DNA from 4 places in the Fictibacillus sp. 5RED26 genome. Region 4 is predicted to be linked to each of the others. Evidence: riboswitches for the same ligand, from Rfam matches in the RefSeq annotation. Region 4 holds a riboswitch; each other region holds the start of a gene.

Region 1 (3,988 bases), on a different contig from region 4:
AGCTCTACATCAAAGAACCTTCCATTAGGTCCTTCGATCGCAAAGATTCCATGTCCAGAAACGATAAATCGTACTTCATCATCTGTGTGATGATGTTCTGCTAAGAAGTTTTTCAAAAGCTCATCTAAATTTGGTGTCGCATCAGAAAGGGAGATAACATCTTCTGTTACATACCCTCTGCGCTCAGAGATATCATCGATCTCACTGCGGAAGGTTTGAATCACTTCTTCTTTGTCCTCATCACTTAACGAAAAATTTTCACGAAGGTGTGACGGAAGTTTTTCAATGTCCCACTTTTCGTAAATAACTTCCTGTGAGTTTAAGTACGATTCTACCTCGCTTTGTTGTTCAATTCTTTCGTTGTTATCATGAAATCGTAGTTGTGCCATTTTTAACGCCTCCAGATGATTGATTTTTATTTAAAACGTTTAAAGTTTGTAATTTGATATGGTAAGAGAACAGAAACTCGAAAGCTTCTAGGTGTTTCTTCGCTTCAAAAGCATTTCTGCCCCATACGGTAATACCATGATTGCGGATCAGGACAGCTTTGGTATCCGTATTTATAACAGCACCTACCGCTTCTGACAGCTTCGAAAGGTCACCGTAATTTTCAACGATAGGAACCGTGATACTTCCTTCTTCTTCCCATATTCCAAAAGCTTTTATCAGTTCTTGACCTTGAAACGTAATCTCTCCTACATCACCATATAACTCAGAGATTAAATTATTATCTACGGTGTGAACGTGTAAACAGCAGCCTGCATCCGTTAATCGATAGACTTCACAATGAATGCCTGTTTCTGCTGAAGCTTTTAAATGCGTTTCTTCTACCGGATCCCCATACTGATCTACTAAAAGAAAGTCTTCAGAGGTACGTTTTGTTTTATCTTTTCCACTTGCAGAAACATAAAAGTTGAGCGGTGTGTCACTTACTTTAATTGAAACGTTACCACTTGTTCCGGGAAACCAGTTCCGTGAAGCCAGCTCATCCTTTACATCTGCAAGCTCAATCCATCGCTGATGTTTACTCAACTTTTCACACCTCTTTTCTCTAAGACATGAATGATGTCATGAAACGTTTCAAATGAAGTATAGGGTATTTGGTTTTCTTCGCATTTTTCAATCAGATAATCTCTTGCGAAAACAACATCAGCCATCTTAGAAGCTTGAAGATCAGTAATTGAATCACCGATCACAATCTTTTCTGTTCGGGGATACTTCTCTTCCAGTCGTCTGATAACAGAAGGTTTGCAACACCCACAATCATTATCACATTGATCATCACATGCGTTCGGCCAAGTGATTTTTATCGTGTCACTGGTAAAGTCACTGGCATTACAAAATACGTATTGTGAATCTAGCTTGTTTTCTAAAACAGGATGAACAAAAAAATCAATGCCACCACTAACGATGTATAATGGAATTCTCTCGCTTTGAGTAAATTGAATAAATTCCTGAAAGCCATCTCTAATCTTAGAACGTGTTAAAACGAATTCAATAATCTCTTTCTTTTTATTCGAAGGAATTCTGGAAAACATTTTTCCTACACCTTCTCGAATCGAGATCGTTTCATTCAAGATTTCATTTACGATCGGCTGCCATCCCTCAGGTGAAAATTCTTCCATGATGGCGACGATGTTATCTTTTTCGGTAACAGTCCCATCAAAATCACAAAAGATTACCGATCGGTGTTGAGTTGTCATTTTACAGGAACACCACCCCAAAGCTCTAATGCTTTTTGAAGTTCTGCATGTTTTTCAGCAAAACTTTCAAAGTCTTCTCCTTTAACAACGGCATCTATCGCCTGACGGAAAGCACGTGCTCCACCAGCAGCTCCATCTGGGTGACCATGTATGCCTCCACCTGCATTTATAACGCTGTCCAAACCAAAGTCATTGTATAAAACCGGTGTTAGTCCTGGATGGATACCAGCTGAAGGGACTGGAAACGATTTGTTTAATGAGATGCTATCTGTTGTTAAGGCATCCGCAATGCTTAATGTTTCTTGACGATCAAGTGCTACACTTCCATATGGTGATGGGAACAACACAAGATCTGCTCCTGCATAACGAAGCAATTTGCCTAGTAATACTGAGTAACCAATTCCGTAAAGTGATGATGACCCTATAGCTCCGGATAGTGCAGGATGAGCCATGATCGGTAGTGGAATCTCTTTATCTTCGGCCAGTTCTTGCAATACATCTGGTCCGTAAGATAAAACGTTAAATAGTAATGCGTTTGCTCCTAATTCTGCTGCGCGCCTCGCTTTATCTCGAAGTTCACTCGTTCTGCCTGTTAAGTTAACTGCGTAGAGCGTCTTTTCGCCTGTTCGCTCGTGAACAGACTTTAATACTTCTTTAGCGATTTTCACTCTTTCTTCAAAAGGAGTGAGTGGGTTCTCAAAAAGAATTTCATCATCTTTTACAAGATCTACCCCACCTAAAGCCTGCTCATATAATTGCTGCTTGAAGAATGATAGATCTTTTCCGAGTACCCCTTTAAAAATACTCATAACTAGTGGACGGTTATGTACGCCTAAGATATCTCGAATTCCTGTTATTCCAAACTTAGGACCAGGAAATTGTTTTTCTAGCTCTCTATCAAACTCTAAATCTATGAGCTTGATCTCACCATCTAACGAAAGTTTACCGAAAACCGTCGTTAGAATTGCTGGAATATCATTTGAAAAGTTTGCTGATGGATAGGAAATCTTAAGCAAGCCCTTAGTTCTTTTACTTCCTAAAAATTGATCAGCAAGTGGATCTTCAGGAAGTTCAATGACTTCTTCCACAATCCCTTTATGTTTTTTTAGCTGCTCTTTCTCAATTTGAGGAAGTTCTGTCCAAGAACCTACTGTAAGTCCTAGTGCAATTCCTTCCGCTTTTTTTTGTAAGTTTTCTTTCTTATCATGTACTAAGTACGTCGCTGTAATTTTACTCATGTTTGTCGTTCTCCTTTCAAAAACACAAAAAACCCCTTCACGAGGAAGGGGTGTCTACATATTGACAGTTCCACTTCCTCTTATCTCTCAGTCAACGTTCGACTGCAAGAATTAGCACCGTTTTCAGTTAAGCTAAATTAACTGAATGGTTGCCGGGTTTCATCGGGCTAGTCCCTCCACCTGCTCTTAATAAGAGTGCAAATTGTTAGAATATAATTTTAATTGTGATTATGACAGGGTATGAAGGATCTGTCAACCCTTGAAAGCAATTGATTTCCGTTCCAGATGCTCGCTTTCCGGGGGGCGTGCGGTGAGCCCCTTGCCGCGTTGCGCCCTTAAGGGTCTCACCTGACACACTCGTCCCCCAGGAGTCTCGCATCTTGCACTGCAATCAACTGTCAATGAAGGTACACACTATTAACAAAAAATTTTCAAAAAACTAATTTAAATCAATTTAGCAATCCGATCAGCAGCCTCTATCAGACGTTCTTCTGATGTTAGTAGGCCGGCACGTACATACCGATCGCCTTCGCTTCCGAATCCGATGCCTGGCGCGACTACGACGTGTGCTTTCTCTAGCAAATAGTCTGCGAAAGTTTCAGAAGTATACCCATCAGGTACAGGCAGCCAGCAGAAAAATGAACCTTTTGGCGATTCTACCTTCCAGCCGTTTTCATTCAAACGTCCGATGAATGCGTTTCGGCGACGTTCATATGTATCTACCAGTTCATCCACACATTGCTGTGGTCCGTTCAATGCCTCAGCCGCCGCGTGCTGGACAGCTCCGAACAAGCTTACATAAAAATGATCTTGAAGAAGGTTAATAGATTCAATAACAGTTTCGTTTCCAACCGCGAATCCAACGCGCCATCCTGCCATGTTATACGTTTTAGAAAGGGTGTAAATCTCTATACCTACGTCCTTTGCTCCTTCTATCTGTAGAAAACTGACCGGCTTTTGTCCATCAAATCCGATTGCTCCATAAGCAAAATCATGGCACACGAGAATATCATGTTTGTTAGCGAGTTCTACTGTTTCTTTAAAAAA
Region 2 (3,988 bases), on a different contig from region 4:
CCTCACCGCCAAACTCTTCCACTTGCTTTTTTACGCCACTAATATATTGAGAAGAAAAAGTACCGATAGAGAACTGATTAATTGAAGCGATCTTTAAAGGCTTCTGAAGCTGTTTTGGAACTTTGCTTGACGTAGAAGCAGTTACTGTAGAATTTGATTGTGACTCATTTGCTGCAGCAGGTTTTGTTTCTGTCTTATTGGAAAGAGCATCTTGCTCATTGGTGCATCCTGTTAAGAACAAGGCTGACGTTAGGCAAGCGGTTGCCAAGATTCTAAAAGGTCTCAATGCTTTTCTTCCTCCTTAAGTGTGGATAGTACTTCTTTATAATTGCCATTGACGATTCCTTTTTCAGTTATGATCGCTGAGATGTATTCAGCGGGAGTTACATCGAAAGCGGGATTGAACACTTTTATTCCTTCTGGTGCAATGCGAACACCGTTTAGATGCGTGACTTCTTCTTCCGGACGTTCTTCGATCGGAATATCATCACCGCTTGTTGTACTGAGATCTAAGGTAGAAAGAGGACAAGCGACATAAAAGGGAATACCAAGCGCTTTTGCTTGTAGCGCAAGACCAAAAGTTCCGATTTTGTTAGCTGTATCGCCATTCGCTGCCACTCGATCACATCCAACGATCACCGCTTTAATGTTCTTTGTTTTTAGCGTGTGGGCTGCCATATTATCTGTGATCAAGGTCACATCAATATCGTTTGCTTGCAGCTCCCATGCTGTTAAACGAGAACCTTGTAAAACAGGACGAGTTTCGTTCGCGTAAACAGAAAGGTTCCAGCCTTGTTCTTTAGCAAGATGAAAAGGAGCTAACGCTGTTCCATATTTGCTTGTCGCGATGGCACCTGCATTACAGATCGTCATGACAGCGTCTCCGTCTTGGAGAAGTGACAAAGCGTACTCACCGATCTTTCTGCATGTATTCTCATCTTCTTCTCGAATTAAAAGTGATTCAGCTTCAATTCTACTTTTCGCCTCTTCTACTGAAGTTGATTGTTGAGCAGAAGCAACAACACGATCTAATGCCCAAAATAAATTAACAGCGGTAGGGCGGGAAGACGCTAAGTAATCTCTTTGTCTTTGCAATTTAGTTAAAAACGAGGAATGATCCACCTCTTTTTCAGAATTACTCCATAGTGCGAGTCCGAATGCAGCAGCGATCCCAATAGCTGGCGCGCCTCGAACTTTAAGCTTAGAAATTGCGTCCCATACGTGTTCAATCGTGGTTACATTTAAGTAAACCGTGTGATGGGGAAGTTGTTGTTGATCTAATATAAGAAGATGGTCACCTCTGTATCGAACAGAAGGAACCCATTTTTCTGCTACAGTCATCATTTAAGCACCTCTAATCCAGTCAGTAAGTTCTGTGATGTTTGTAAGTTTCCTTTGATTTTTAACAAGTTTTGCCCCTAACGCTAGTGCTGTTTTTTTATAAAAGAGCTCTACCTCTTTTTGGGGGATAGTATCTAGATCAGCAACGTGTGCAAGTCCAATCGTTCTTCGAATAATCTCACAACCAGCAAAACCGATAGCTTCTTGGAAAGTCTTTTCCAAGAAATTATCAAGTACACCGTCAATCTTGGCAAAAGGGTCTGTTGCTTTCTCGTTACATAGTTGTGAGAACGTTTCTCTGTATGTTTCCCAAGTCTTTTCGATCGTTTGTAACAGGTAGGTTTGTAAAGATTCGCGATGAAATGGCTCTTTTGCATGTGCATTCTGAGAAAGATGATTAAGCGCAAGGTTAGCTATGAAGTGAGCGATATCGAATCCGGCTGGCCCATAGAATGCAAACTCAGGATCGATCACTTTAGTAGAATCGCTTTTTACAAAAATACTTCCAGAATGTAGATCTCCATGAAGAAGAACTTCTGCTTTAGTTAAGAATGAGAGTCGCAGTTGAGCTACCTCTTGTAAAAGCTCTTTGTCATTCCAAATTACATCAACTTCACTTTGGAGTTCAGCAGGGAAGTCATTTGTATCATGATTGAAAAATGGATCAGTGAACACTAAGTCTTCCGTGATCTTGCAAAGTTCAGGGTTTGAAAATTGTTTAACTTGTTCTTTTTTTTCAAAAGGATGCAGGTAGAAATCACTAGAATAAAAAGCTGTTTTAGCAGCAAATGTTCCAATGTCATCAGCAAGTTTGGGATAAATTTGACCGTCAATAAGTCCTTTTCGAAGGATGACATGGTCAGACAGATCTTCCATAACTGTGACAGCAAGTGTTGAATCTGAAAATAAAACCTTCGGAACTAAGTGAGGAACGGATTCAGCTTCTTTTAATAACGCATCGCTCTCGATTCGTGCACGATCTAGTGTGAGCGGCCAGCTTTCTCCAACCACTTTTGCATAAGGAAGTGCTTGTTTAACGATTACAGCTTTTTTGGATAGTGCGCTTTCTATATGAAAGACAAGGTTTAAGTTGCCATCTCCAATCTCTCTAACATGCAGTTGGTCTTGTTCGGATGCATCAAAAAATGCTAAAGGTTTTACCACATCAAGCACTGTCAGTTCGTTTAACGGTTCATATGTAGATCTTACTTGTACGCTCATTTTTGTTCCCCCCGGAAAGTTTTTTTACAAATAAAAAGAGCCTCTTTTCGTATAAGAAAAGAGGCTCGGAATGATGATTTCCCGCGCCTCTTATCTTAGCAAAACAAAAATGTTTTGCCGGAATTAGCACCGTGCCATACGCTGAATTAATCAGCGGCTCCCCGTATAATGCGGGCGCCCCATCTTACAATGGTATTACGGTCGGTTGCTGGGTTTCATCGGGCCATATCCCTCCACCTGCTCTTGATAAGAGACCAAAATTATTCGTTTTGTTAATGCGTAACAATATTCACGCAATTCATAATCGTTATACTACAACGTTGTATGGAGATCTGTCAACACTAAATTCTTAAATGGATTTAATACAGATCTGTTCGACGGTCGTTAAATACAGGAACCTTTACACGGACTTCGTCTACTAATTCAGGTGAGATCTCTGCTGTAAGGATCTCCTCTTCGTGCACAGATCCTTCAGCAATGATATCTCCCCATGGGTCAATAATTAGTGATTGACCAGCGAAGGTGTTTTTAGGGTCGCTTCCAACTCGGTTACAAGCAATAACGTAGCATTGATTCTCTATAGCACGTGCGATAAGCAATGCTCGCCAATGAGATTGTCTTTGAATCGGCCATTCGGCAGGAACGAACAATATTTTTGCCCCTTTTATGAAAGGAGCACGGATCCATTCAGGAAAACGGATGTCATAACAGATAGCAAGGGTCGAGAGATTACCGTCGATTGTAAACAGATTGCTATTACTGCCGGGGGAGATATATTTTTCCTCTTCCATAAGTGTGATCAGGTGAGCCTTTGAGTAGGTGCCAACATGTTCACCGTTTCGGTTGTAAGTGAGTGATGTGTTGTAAACTGAGTTACTCTCACGATATGCGATAGACCCTCCGACAATATTAGTATCAAGCTCTTTAGATAACTCGCTTAACCATTTCTTTGCTTTCTCACCATCATGATCGCTAATCTCATCTAATCGGGTAAGATCATACCCAGTATCCCATAGTTCTGGTAGTACGATCGTATCAGGATTATGATGTTTAACGGCTTTACGAATTTTATTTTCGATGTGTTTATAATTTTCATCAGGTTTCCCATATTGAATGTCAACTTGTATGCAGGCAATTTTCATGATTGTACCCTCCAGGTTGTAAAAAAAGTCTTTACAGAATTTCCTTAAGCGTATAACATAACTGATTAGAATTTCAAGAACATTCAAATTAGACTGGAAGTGATCGTCGTGAAACGTTTTGAGCAGGCAGAAGTGATGGGGAAACTGCCAGAGCAATTTTTCGCCAAGCTTGTAAAAAAAGTATCTTACTATGTAGAGCAAGGCTTTGATGTTATTAATCTAGGACAAGGGAATCCTGATCAACCAACTCCACAGCATATTGTTGATGCATTAAAAGATGGAGC
Region 3 (3,988 bases), on a different contig from region 4:
AAACTGACTCTTGTATATTCCTTCTTGATGTAACGCTTCGGCAATACAATTCATTGAAGAGTTTGGCCGATCCGGATGAAAGTGAAGAGCGATTCGGGCATGCTCTTTAACATTATGGACTGCCTTATGAAATACATCAGTGGTTATGTTAGACATTCTTAATAAATGTTGAATCGTCGCTTGAGCATCGTCCTTATGTTTTGCAGCATAACGCTCAACATAATCTATTGCAGATTGTTGTGCTCCAGTTAATTTCATATAATAATCTCCGTTTCCGTCGGTAAATGATGTTATTCAAGAACCAATAAAGTGACTCTTCACGCTCATGAATAGTGGTTTAGCTTTAAGGAATATATTTTATAAAGGAGAGGATCATTATGGGTTATCGAAAAAAGAAAAGAATTACAGGATCTCGAAGCTTTAGGACTCCGAGTACATTTCCTCTCATCTTACTTTTGGTGATTCTGCTATTCTCTGCTATAAGTTTATTTTTATCTTCGACAGTATTTCAAGATCACCTTGTTCTGAGGGAGCTTTTCCTTTTTTTAGCTATGTCTCTGCTATTATTATTTATTGGCGTTGTTGCCAGTTATTTAAGAATACACAACTGGATAGAACGCCTACTTATTCTGGTTGTAATCATTGGATCCATTACAGCTGCGATTGGTTTTGCACACACCGTATTTCAACTCTACGAAGATATTGGTGACTATGAAGCTAGAAAATTCAACGTGATAGAAGGAATTCCTTCAACCTTAACGTATGGCTCGAAAAATGGTCCTGACTATGTCTCTTCCATAATGATTGATAATAAAAAAATTAATGTAGCACACTTGAATATAACGGCTAAGTCTTATAAAGATCATTTCAAAGGCAAATCCATTCGATTAAAATACCTTTCTCATAGTAAGTTTGCTGTAAGTATAGAAAAAAACGAATAAGTATTTCACATGTGATTTTGAACTAAAAAAAACACAGCCCTCTTTAGAGAAGCTGTGTTTTCTTTATTCACTGGTTTTAATACTAATGCAGAACCGCCTACCATACCCATGTTTGTAGTTTCAAAATACAATCATTACAGATTCTTTTTTCTGCTAAGCTCTTATGCGATTTACAGCAACAAGCATTAAGAATGATATACCAATAACACTTCCTACCCACATCCATGCAAGATCCATATTTCCTGATTCGATCGCGATATAGATTGCGGTGGATATCGTCTGTGTTTTTCCAGGTATGTTTCCGGCAAACATTAATGTTGCACCAAACTCACCTAATGCGCGAGCAAAACTTAAAATAGCACCTGATGTGATAGCTCTAACAGATAATGGAACAGAGATTTTTCGCAATACATCCCACTCGTTGGCTCCATCTACTCGCGCTGCGTTTTCGATGTCTGCGTCAATAGATTCAAACCCCGCTTTTGCGGATTGATACATGAGTGGAAATGCCACAACTGCAGACGCAATAACGGCTGCCCACCATGTAAATATAATCGGCTGATTAAAGAGCCACTCTACGAGCTGTCCCCCGGGACCATTTCGACCGAACAAAACGATTAACAAGAAACCTACCACAGTTGGGGGTAGTACGAGTGGAAGTAGGAATATTGTTTCGATTAACGTTTTCCCTTTAAACTTCTGGTGAGCCATGATCCTTCCGAAAAATAAGCCGGCTAAGATCACAATCAGTGAAGCTGTCACCGCTATGCCAAGTGATAATTTGACAGGTGACCAAAAATCTATTGCCATTTCCTTTTCCACCCGCTTATTCCATTGATTTATATGCTGTATTCATCTGTCTTCATCATATCATATCGCTCATTGCTGGTGATGAAAGATGCTGATATTGTCGAACGGCCTTTATTTTTGAGTTTAGACTTAATTCATGTCTAGTTTGACTTAATCAATGATCAGAACGACTTAATTTTTCTGAGTAAGACTTAATTTTTCTTATTTAGACTTAATATTCAAAAAAGATGCTCATCGGATGCCTTAAAAACATCTGTAAATGAAAAAAGCTGCTTAGATGAGTGGATTTCACCCATCTAGTCAGCTCATTCATCCTTATTCTTTAACAGCTAGCACTGAACCTTTATACTCTTTATCAATAAAATCGGTAATTTCTTTCGAATGAAGCACTTCTAACAAGGTTTTGATAGATTTCTTCTCTTTGTCGCCTTCACGAACTGTGATAATATTCGCAAATGGTGAATCTGAACCTTCAAGTGCGATGGAATCTTTCTTCGGGTTCAAATCCGCATCGATTGCATAATTTGTGTTGATCACAATCGCATCGCCTTCATCATTCTCGTACGCTTTAGTCAATAGCCCTGGATCAATGTCTGCCACAAACTCTAAGTTTTTCGGATTTTCTACAATATCGCTTATTTGCGCTTCGTAGCCCTTTCCTTCTTTTAGTTTGATCAGCCCCTCTGCTTCAAAGATTGACAGGATACGCCCGTGCTCAGCAATTGAATTACTTAAGATAACCTTCCCGCCTTCTGGTAGGTCTTTTAATGACTTATGTCTCTTCGAATAAACGCCCATCGGCTCTAAGTGAACAGCTCCTGCATTTTCAAACTTATACTTCGGGTTATCTTTCACTTGCTGTGTTAGATATGGAATGTGCTGAAAATAGTTCGCATCAATTTCTTTTTCATATAAAGACTTATTCGGTAAGATATAGTCTTGGAACTTAACGATTTCTAATTCAATGCCTTTATCCTCTAAAAGCGGCTTCGCTTCCTCTAAAATTTCTGCGTGTGGTACATTTGATGCTCCTACTACTAGCTTTTCTGTTTTCTCTCCACCACTTGTTGATGAGCCACAAGCCGCTAATAAAAATACTGCAAAACTTGCGAGTAATACTTGGATGATTCTTTTCATGATCTGATCCCCTATCCTTTAGTTTCTATAAGTTCTTTGATAATAGATGCTCTTTAAGAGGTGGTACAAAAAAACCTCCTGTTCTCATAACAGAGACAGAAGGCTTCTCGAAAAACGATTCCGATAATCCTCTCATCTCTCAGTGTGACCACTGTTAGATTTAGCACCGTTTTCATATTGATTATTATTCAACATGAATGGTTGCCGGGTTTCATAGGGCTAATTCCCTCCACCTGCTCTTAATAAGAGTATTCCTATCAAATTACTTTGTATTATCACAGGAATTTTGTAAAATGTCAAACACTTTTTTTCAAATTATTCTGAACAGAAACTTTAACATTCTTTACTAACCATTCAGAAGTGGAAGAAATTAATTTATCGAAGTGGACAATAGAAGAATACGTATGATTAGCACCTTCTATTAGTACTATTGAGCTTCCACAATTCTTCCTCTTTCTTGATTCTTCAAAATAGTGAGAGCAATATCTTGATGATATAACTGGATCGTCCGATCCATGGATGAACAGTGCGTTACCACGAAACTGTTTGATGTCTTCTAATGGAGAATAAGCTTGAAGGGAAAGTAAAAATTCTTCGGTTATCGCATACCCTAGATGATCAATCACAGGGTGCTCTCCGTTATAACCAACTATATCTTTAATATCTTCAAATGGATTTCCTACTGCAGACCACGTGATTACATTCCCAATCCTATCATCATCTGCTACAGTGCAGACCGCGACTGCACCGCCTAAACTATGTCCGATTAACGTTATTGCATTTTGATCAATGTTAGGTAGTTTGCTACCAAAAGAAATAACTTCCTTCGTCTGATCGATAAAACAAGCAAACTCATTATCTCCATATTCCCCTTCACTCTCACCACAGCCAGCATAGTCAAATCTCAATACAGCAAACCCTAGTTTAACGAGTTCTTGAGCCGTTTTAACAAACAGACGATCTACTCCAATTCGTGTACTCGTAAAACCGTGACAAATAATGATCAGCGGAAACTTCTCTTCACCTGCACCACTCCAATTAGGAAAATGAATGGTGTGAGCCAATTTTCTGTCTTTCCACCATATACAATCCGACATAAC
Region 4 (3,988 bases):
TCTGTGGTTCTTTTTCTTTAGAAAGATCGATTGTTTTAGCATAACATCCACCTTCGATATTAAAGACACCGGTGTTAGCCCAACCATGCTCATCATCTCCGATTAAGCGACGGTTCGGATCTGCTGATAATGTAGTTTTACCAGTACCAGATAGTCCGAAGAATAAAGCTACATCTCCTTCATTCCCAACGTTGGCAGAGCAGTGCATAGACAGAATGCCTTTTTCAGGAAGGATGTAGTTCATGACAGAAAATACAGATTTTTTGATTTCACCTGCGTACTCAGTACCACCGATAAGGACAATTTTCTTTTCAAAAGAGACGATAATAAATGTTTCTGAGTTAGTTCCATCTTCAGCCGGATTAGCTTGAAATCCTGGTGCTGAAATCACTGTGAATTGAGATTCATGAGAACCTAGCTCATCGTGGTTCGGGCGCACAAACATTTGGTGAGCAAAAAGGTTATGCCATGCATACTCGTTAATTACTTGGATAGGAAGGCGATACTCGCGGTCCGCACCAGCAAACCCTTTAAATACGAATAGTTCTTCTTTATTGCTTAAGTAATTGAGTACTTTTTTGTATAATTTATCAAAGTTTTCTGGTGAAAATGGTTTATTTACCTTTCCCCAATCGATTGAATCTTTAATGGAAGCATCTTCAACGATAAATTTATCCTCAGGGGAACGGCCTGTGTATTTCCCCGTTGTAGCTTGAAGTGCTCCTGTGGATGTAAGGATGCCCTCGTTGCGTTGAAGAGATTTTTCTACTAAAACCGGAACAGGTAAGTTCTGGTGAGTTGTTTCACGGGTCACAAGATCGTTTAAGGTTGTCGTAAATTCCAATGTATTCATATGAGACAGTACCATCCTTTATCCTAGAGTGATATATTCGAAAATTAGTATAACACATTGATTTAAATAATGTATACTATTTTATGAAAGTGCATCAAAAAAGTTCTTACTTCTGAAAAAAAGAACAAAATGTTGTGAATTATCCATCTTATTTAAAACGCTTTCATTCTATAGAATATAATACTCCAAACTTATTGCTATTCATAGGGTTTTCTATTGACAGAGGTGAAGCATTACGCTATCATATTTCGAGAACGGCTACTCTTATTCTGAGTAGGTGGAGGGACAGGCCCTATGAAACCCAGCAACCGACATGAAAGTGGCAATAATAACGCTACTGGAAATGAAAAGGTGCTAACCTGCAAGGTGAAAATAACCTTGGACAATAAGAGGTTGAAGGCATTTTGGTTTTATAAACCTTTTCCCTCGTGAATGTATGTGAGACAGGGAAGGGCTTTTTTTATGCCTTTTTCAGGTTAAGAACATAAACTGTGTAAAATAGATAAGAATAAAGTACCGTATCATACTCAAAAGCAGTTAAAGGGAGGATATTAACTTGTCCAAAAAAGTTAGTCGTCGTTTATTTACATCAGAATCCGTTACAGAAGGCCATCCAGATAAAATCTGTGACCAAATCTCAGATGCGATTCTAGATGAAATTTTAGCTAATGATGCAAATGCTCGTGTAGCATGTGAAACATCTGTAACTACAGGTCTTGTACTTGTTGCAGGTGAGATCACAACTTCTACTTATGTAGATATCCCAAAAGTTGTACGTGAGACAATTAAAGAAATCGGTTATGACCGTGCCAAATATGGTTTCGATTCTGAAACATGTGCAGTACTAACTTCTATCGATGAGCAATCTGCTGATATCGCGATGGGTGTTGACCAAGCTCTTGAAGCAAGAGAAGGTTCTATGACAGATGCTGAGATCGAAGCGATCGGTGCAGGTGACCAAGGTCTAATGTTCGGATATGCTTGTAACGAGACAGAAGAGCTTATGCCTCTACCAATCTCACTAGCTCATAAATTATCTCGTCGTCTTACAGAGGTTCGTAAGTCTGAAGAGATTCCTTACTTGCGTCCAGATGGAAAAACTCAAGTAACTGTTGAATATGATGAGAACGACAAACCTGTTCGTATTGACACAATCGTAATTTCTACTCAGCACCACCCTGAGAACACACTTGAAGAAATTCAAAGAGACATCAAAGAAAAAGTAATCACGCCGGTTGTTCCTGCTGAACTAATCGACGAGAACACAAAATACTTCATCAACCCAACGGGCCGTTTCGTAATCGGCGGACCACAAGGTGATGCTGGACTTACTGGCCGTAAAATCATCGTAGATACATACGGTGGATATGCTCGTCACGGTGGTGGTGCATTCTCTGGTAAGGACGCAACTAAAGTTGACCGTTCTGCTGCTTATGCTGCTCGTTATGTTGCTAAAAACATCGTAGCATCAGGTCTTGCTGACAAAGTTGAAGTTCAGCTTGCTTATGCAATTGGTGTTGCTCAACCAGTATCAATCGCTGTAAACACGTTTGAAACAGGTAAAGTTTCTGAAGAAGTTCTTGTAGAACTAGTTCGCAACAACTTCGACCTTCGTCCGGCTGGAATCATTAAGATGCTTGATCTTCGCCGTCCGATCTACAAGCAAACTGCTGCATACGGCCACTTTGGACGTACTGACATCAACCTTCCTTGGGAGAACACAGATAAGGCTGCAGAGCTTAAGAAACAAGCAAATATTTAATAACATGTTAAACCAGACTTCCTTTTGGGAGTCTGGTTTTTTTAGTTATTTTAGAAGATTATGTCGAAAATCGGATAAAAAATTTTATGTACGGAATTATTCGCTAGTTTTACGGATAAATGTTTTTTATCTGCGGATATAATTGTAATTACCTCGTAAAAAAAATTGTGTATCTTCCAAACGAACATCTTAATCGCTAATGTTCATTTGGAAGATACGTTTATTTTATCCTCGTATTTTCATATCTTATTAACTATTCATCTGCTACGCAATGATCGTTTTATTTTTATTTTTCGTATAAATAACTTCTTCATACTGCATTAAAAGGTTCCCGAAAATAGCTGACCAAGATTGAGTCATCGCATAATTTCTTGCTTTTCGTTTCATAGAGCCTAAGAGCATAGGATCTTCCAAAATAGAAACGATATTTTGTATGAATGAATCAGCTTCTCTAGCTTTGCAGATTCTACCCGTTACACCGTCTTGAACAATTTCAGCTACTCCGCCAGAATCAGACACGATAGCAGGTAACCCAGAGGCAGCTGCTTCTAAAACAACATTGCCGAACGTCTCTGTAGAAGAAGGGAAGACGAAAAGGTCGGCTGAAGCATAAACCCGCGCAAGATCTTCTCCAGATAGATAGCCTGCACATGTTACATTGCTATATTCAGTTTCCCACTGTTCGACATCACGTCGACTTGGTCCGTCACCCACAATCAGCCAATGAACATTCTCGCTCAAAGGGGATGGCAGCTTATCTATCATTTCTTTGAGGATGTTTAGATCCTTTTCAGGTGCTAGTCTTCCCACGAACAAGAAGATATACTTCTGTGTGATCTTATATTCTTCACGAACATGGAAATCTCGATTTTGAGGTGTGAACATCATACAGTCAACTCCTCTGGACCATATTTCAATAGAAGTAAAGCTTTTTGTGTATAAAATCTTCCGTGTTTCTTCACTTGGAACAAAGATCTTTTCAAAAGGTTTATGAAACCATTGCAGATAACGCCAGAGCAAGGGGGATAAGAAATCTAGATGGTAGTAAGCAAGGTAGCGGTCAAAATGAGTATGATAGGAGGCAACCATGGGAATGCTTTCTTTTTTACCGTATCTCATTCCGAACAGACCAATATTAAAAGGAGTCGCTATATGGAGGAGATCAGGTTTAAATGTATTCAGTTCATCGTTCAAGGCTTTAAACTGAGGTATGGCAAGCCTGCACTCTGGATATAGAAAGAGTGGCAGGCTTTTCATGGCATAATACTGTTTGCCCTCTGTTTCTTGAACATCTTCAAATGAAGGCATGATAACTTTATAATCAACTCCATTGGTTTCTAGATAACTCGTAAATCTTTTTAACGTACGAGCAA

The links. Region 4 has a riboswitch for S-adenosylmethionine ahead of metK (methionine adenosyltransferase). Riboswitches for the same ligand answer to the same signal wherever they lie in the genome.
Region 1: it holds a riboswitch for S-adenosylmethionine, as region 4 does, so the genes downstream of both, IHV10_RS04360 (2,3-diketo-5-methylthiopentyl-1-phosphate enolase) here and metK (methionine adenosyltransferase) in region 4, are expected to answer to the same signal.
Region 2: it holds a riboswitch for S-adenosylmethionine, as region 4 does, so the genes downstream of both, mtnK (S-methyl-5-thioribose kinase) here and metK (methionine adenosyltransferase) in region 4, are expected to answer to the same signal.
Region 3: it holds a riboswitch for S-adenosylmethionine, as region 4 does, so the genes downstream of both, IHV10_RS07990 (MetQ/NlpA family ABC transporter substrate-binding protein) here and metK (methionine adenosyltransferase) in region 4, are expected to answer to the same signal.

The regions. Positions count from the first base shown of each region.
Region 1 covers NZ_JACZDU010000001.1:828,832-832,819, reverse strand. Annotated here, with positions in the region: gene IHV10_RS04375 (1,2-dihydroxy-3-keto-5-methylthiopentene dioxygenase) at 1-389, opposite strand, end outside; gene IHV10_RS04370 (methylthioribulose 1-phosphate dehydratase) at 367-1,032, opposite strand; gene IHV10_RS04365 (2-hydroxy-3-keto-5-methylthiopentenyl-1-phosphate phosphatase) at 1,029-1,703, opposite strand; gene IHV10_RS04360 (2,3-diketo-5-methylthiopentyl-1-phosphate enolase) at 1,700-2,941, opposite strand; SAM riboswitch class I at 3,019-3,137, opposite strand; gene IHV10_RS04355 (pyridoxal phosphate-dependent aminotransferase) at 3,386-3,988, opposite strand, start outside.
Region 2 covers NZ_JACZDU010000001.1:824,456-828,443, forward strand. Annotated here, with positions in the region: gene IHV10_RS04335 (sugar ABC transporter substrate-binding protein) at 1-286, opposite strand, end outside; gene mtnA (S-methyl-5-thioribose-1-phosphate isomerase) at 283-1,341, opposite strand; gene mtnK (S-methyl-5-thioribose kinase) at 1,345-2,562, opposite strand; SAM riboswitch class I at 2,650-2,815, opposite strand; gene IHV10_RS04350 (carbon-nitrogen family hydrolase) at 2,922-3,791, opposite strand; gene IHV10_RS04355 (pyridoxal phosphate-dependent aminotransferase) at 3,813-3,988, shown strand, end outside.
Region 3 covers NZ_JACZDU010000001.1:1,527,888-1,531,875, forward strand. Annotated here, with positions in the region: gene IHV10_RS07975 (DUF3626 domain-containing protein) at 1-258, opposite strand, end outside; gene IHV10_RS07980 (hypothetical protein) at 378-941, shown strand; gene modB (molybdate ABC transporter permease subunit) at 1,095-1,751, opposite strand; gene IHV10_RS07990 (MetQ/NlpA family ABC transporter substrate-binding protein) at 2,067-2,888, opposite strand; SAM riboswitch class I at 3,018-3,137, opposite strand; gene IHV10_RS07995 (alpha/beta hydrolase) at 3,185-3,988, opposite strand, start outside.
Region 4 covers NZ_JACZDU010000004.1:270,796-274,783, reverse strand. Annotated here, with positions in the region: gene pckA (phosphoenolpyruvate carboxykinase (ATP)) at 1-853, opposite strand, end outside; SAM riboswitch class I at 1,115-1,245, shown strand; gene metK (methionine adenosyltransferase) at 1,410-2,615, shown strand; gene IHV10_RS16200 (glycosyltransferase family 4 protein) at 2,880-3,988, opposite strand, start outside.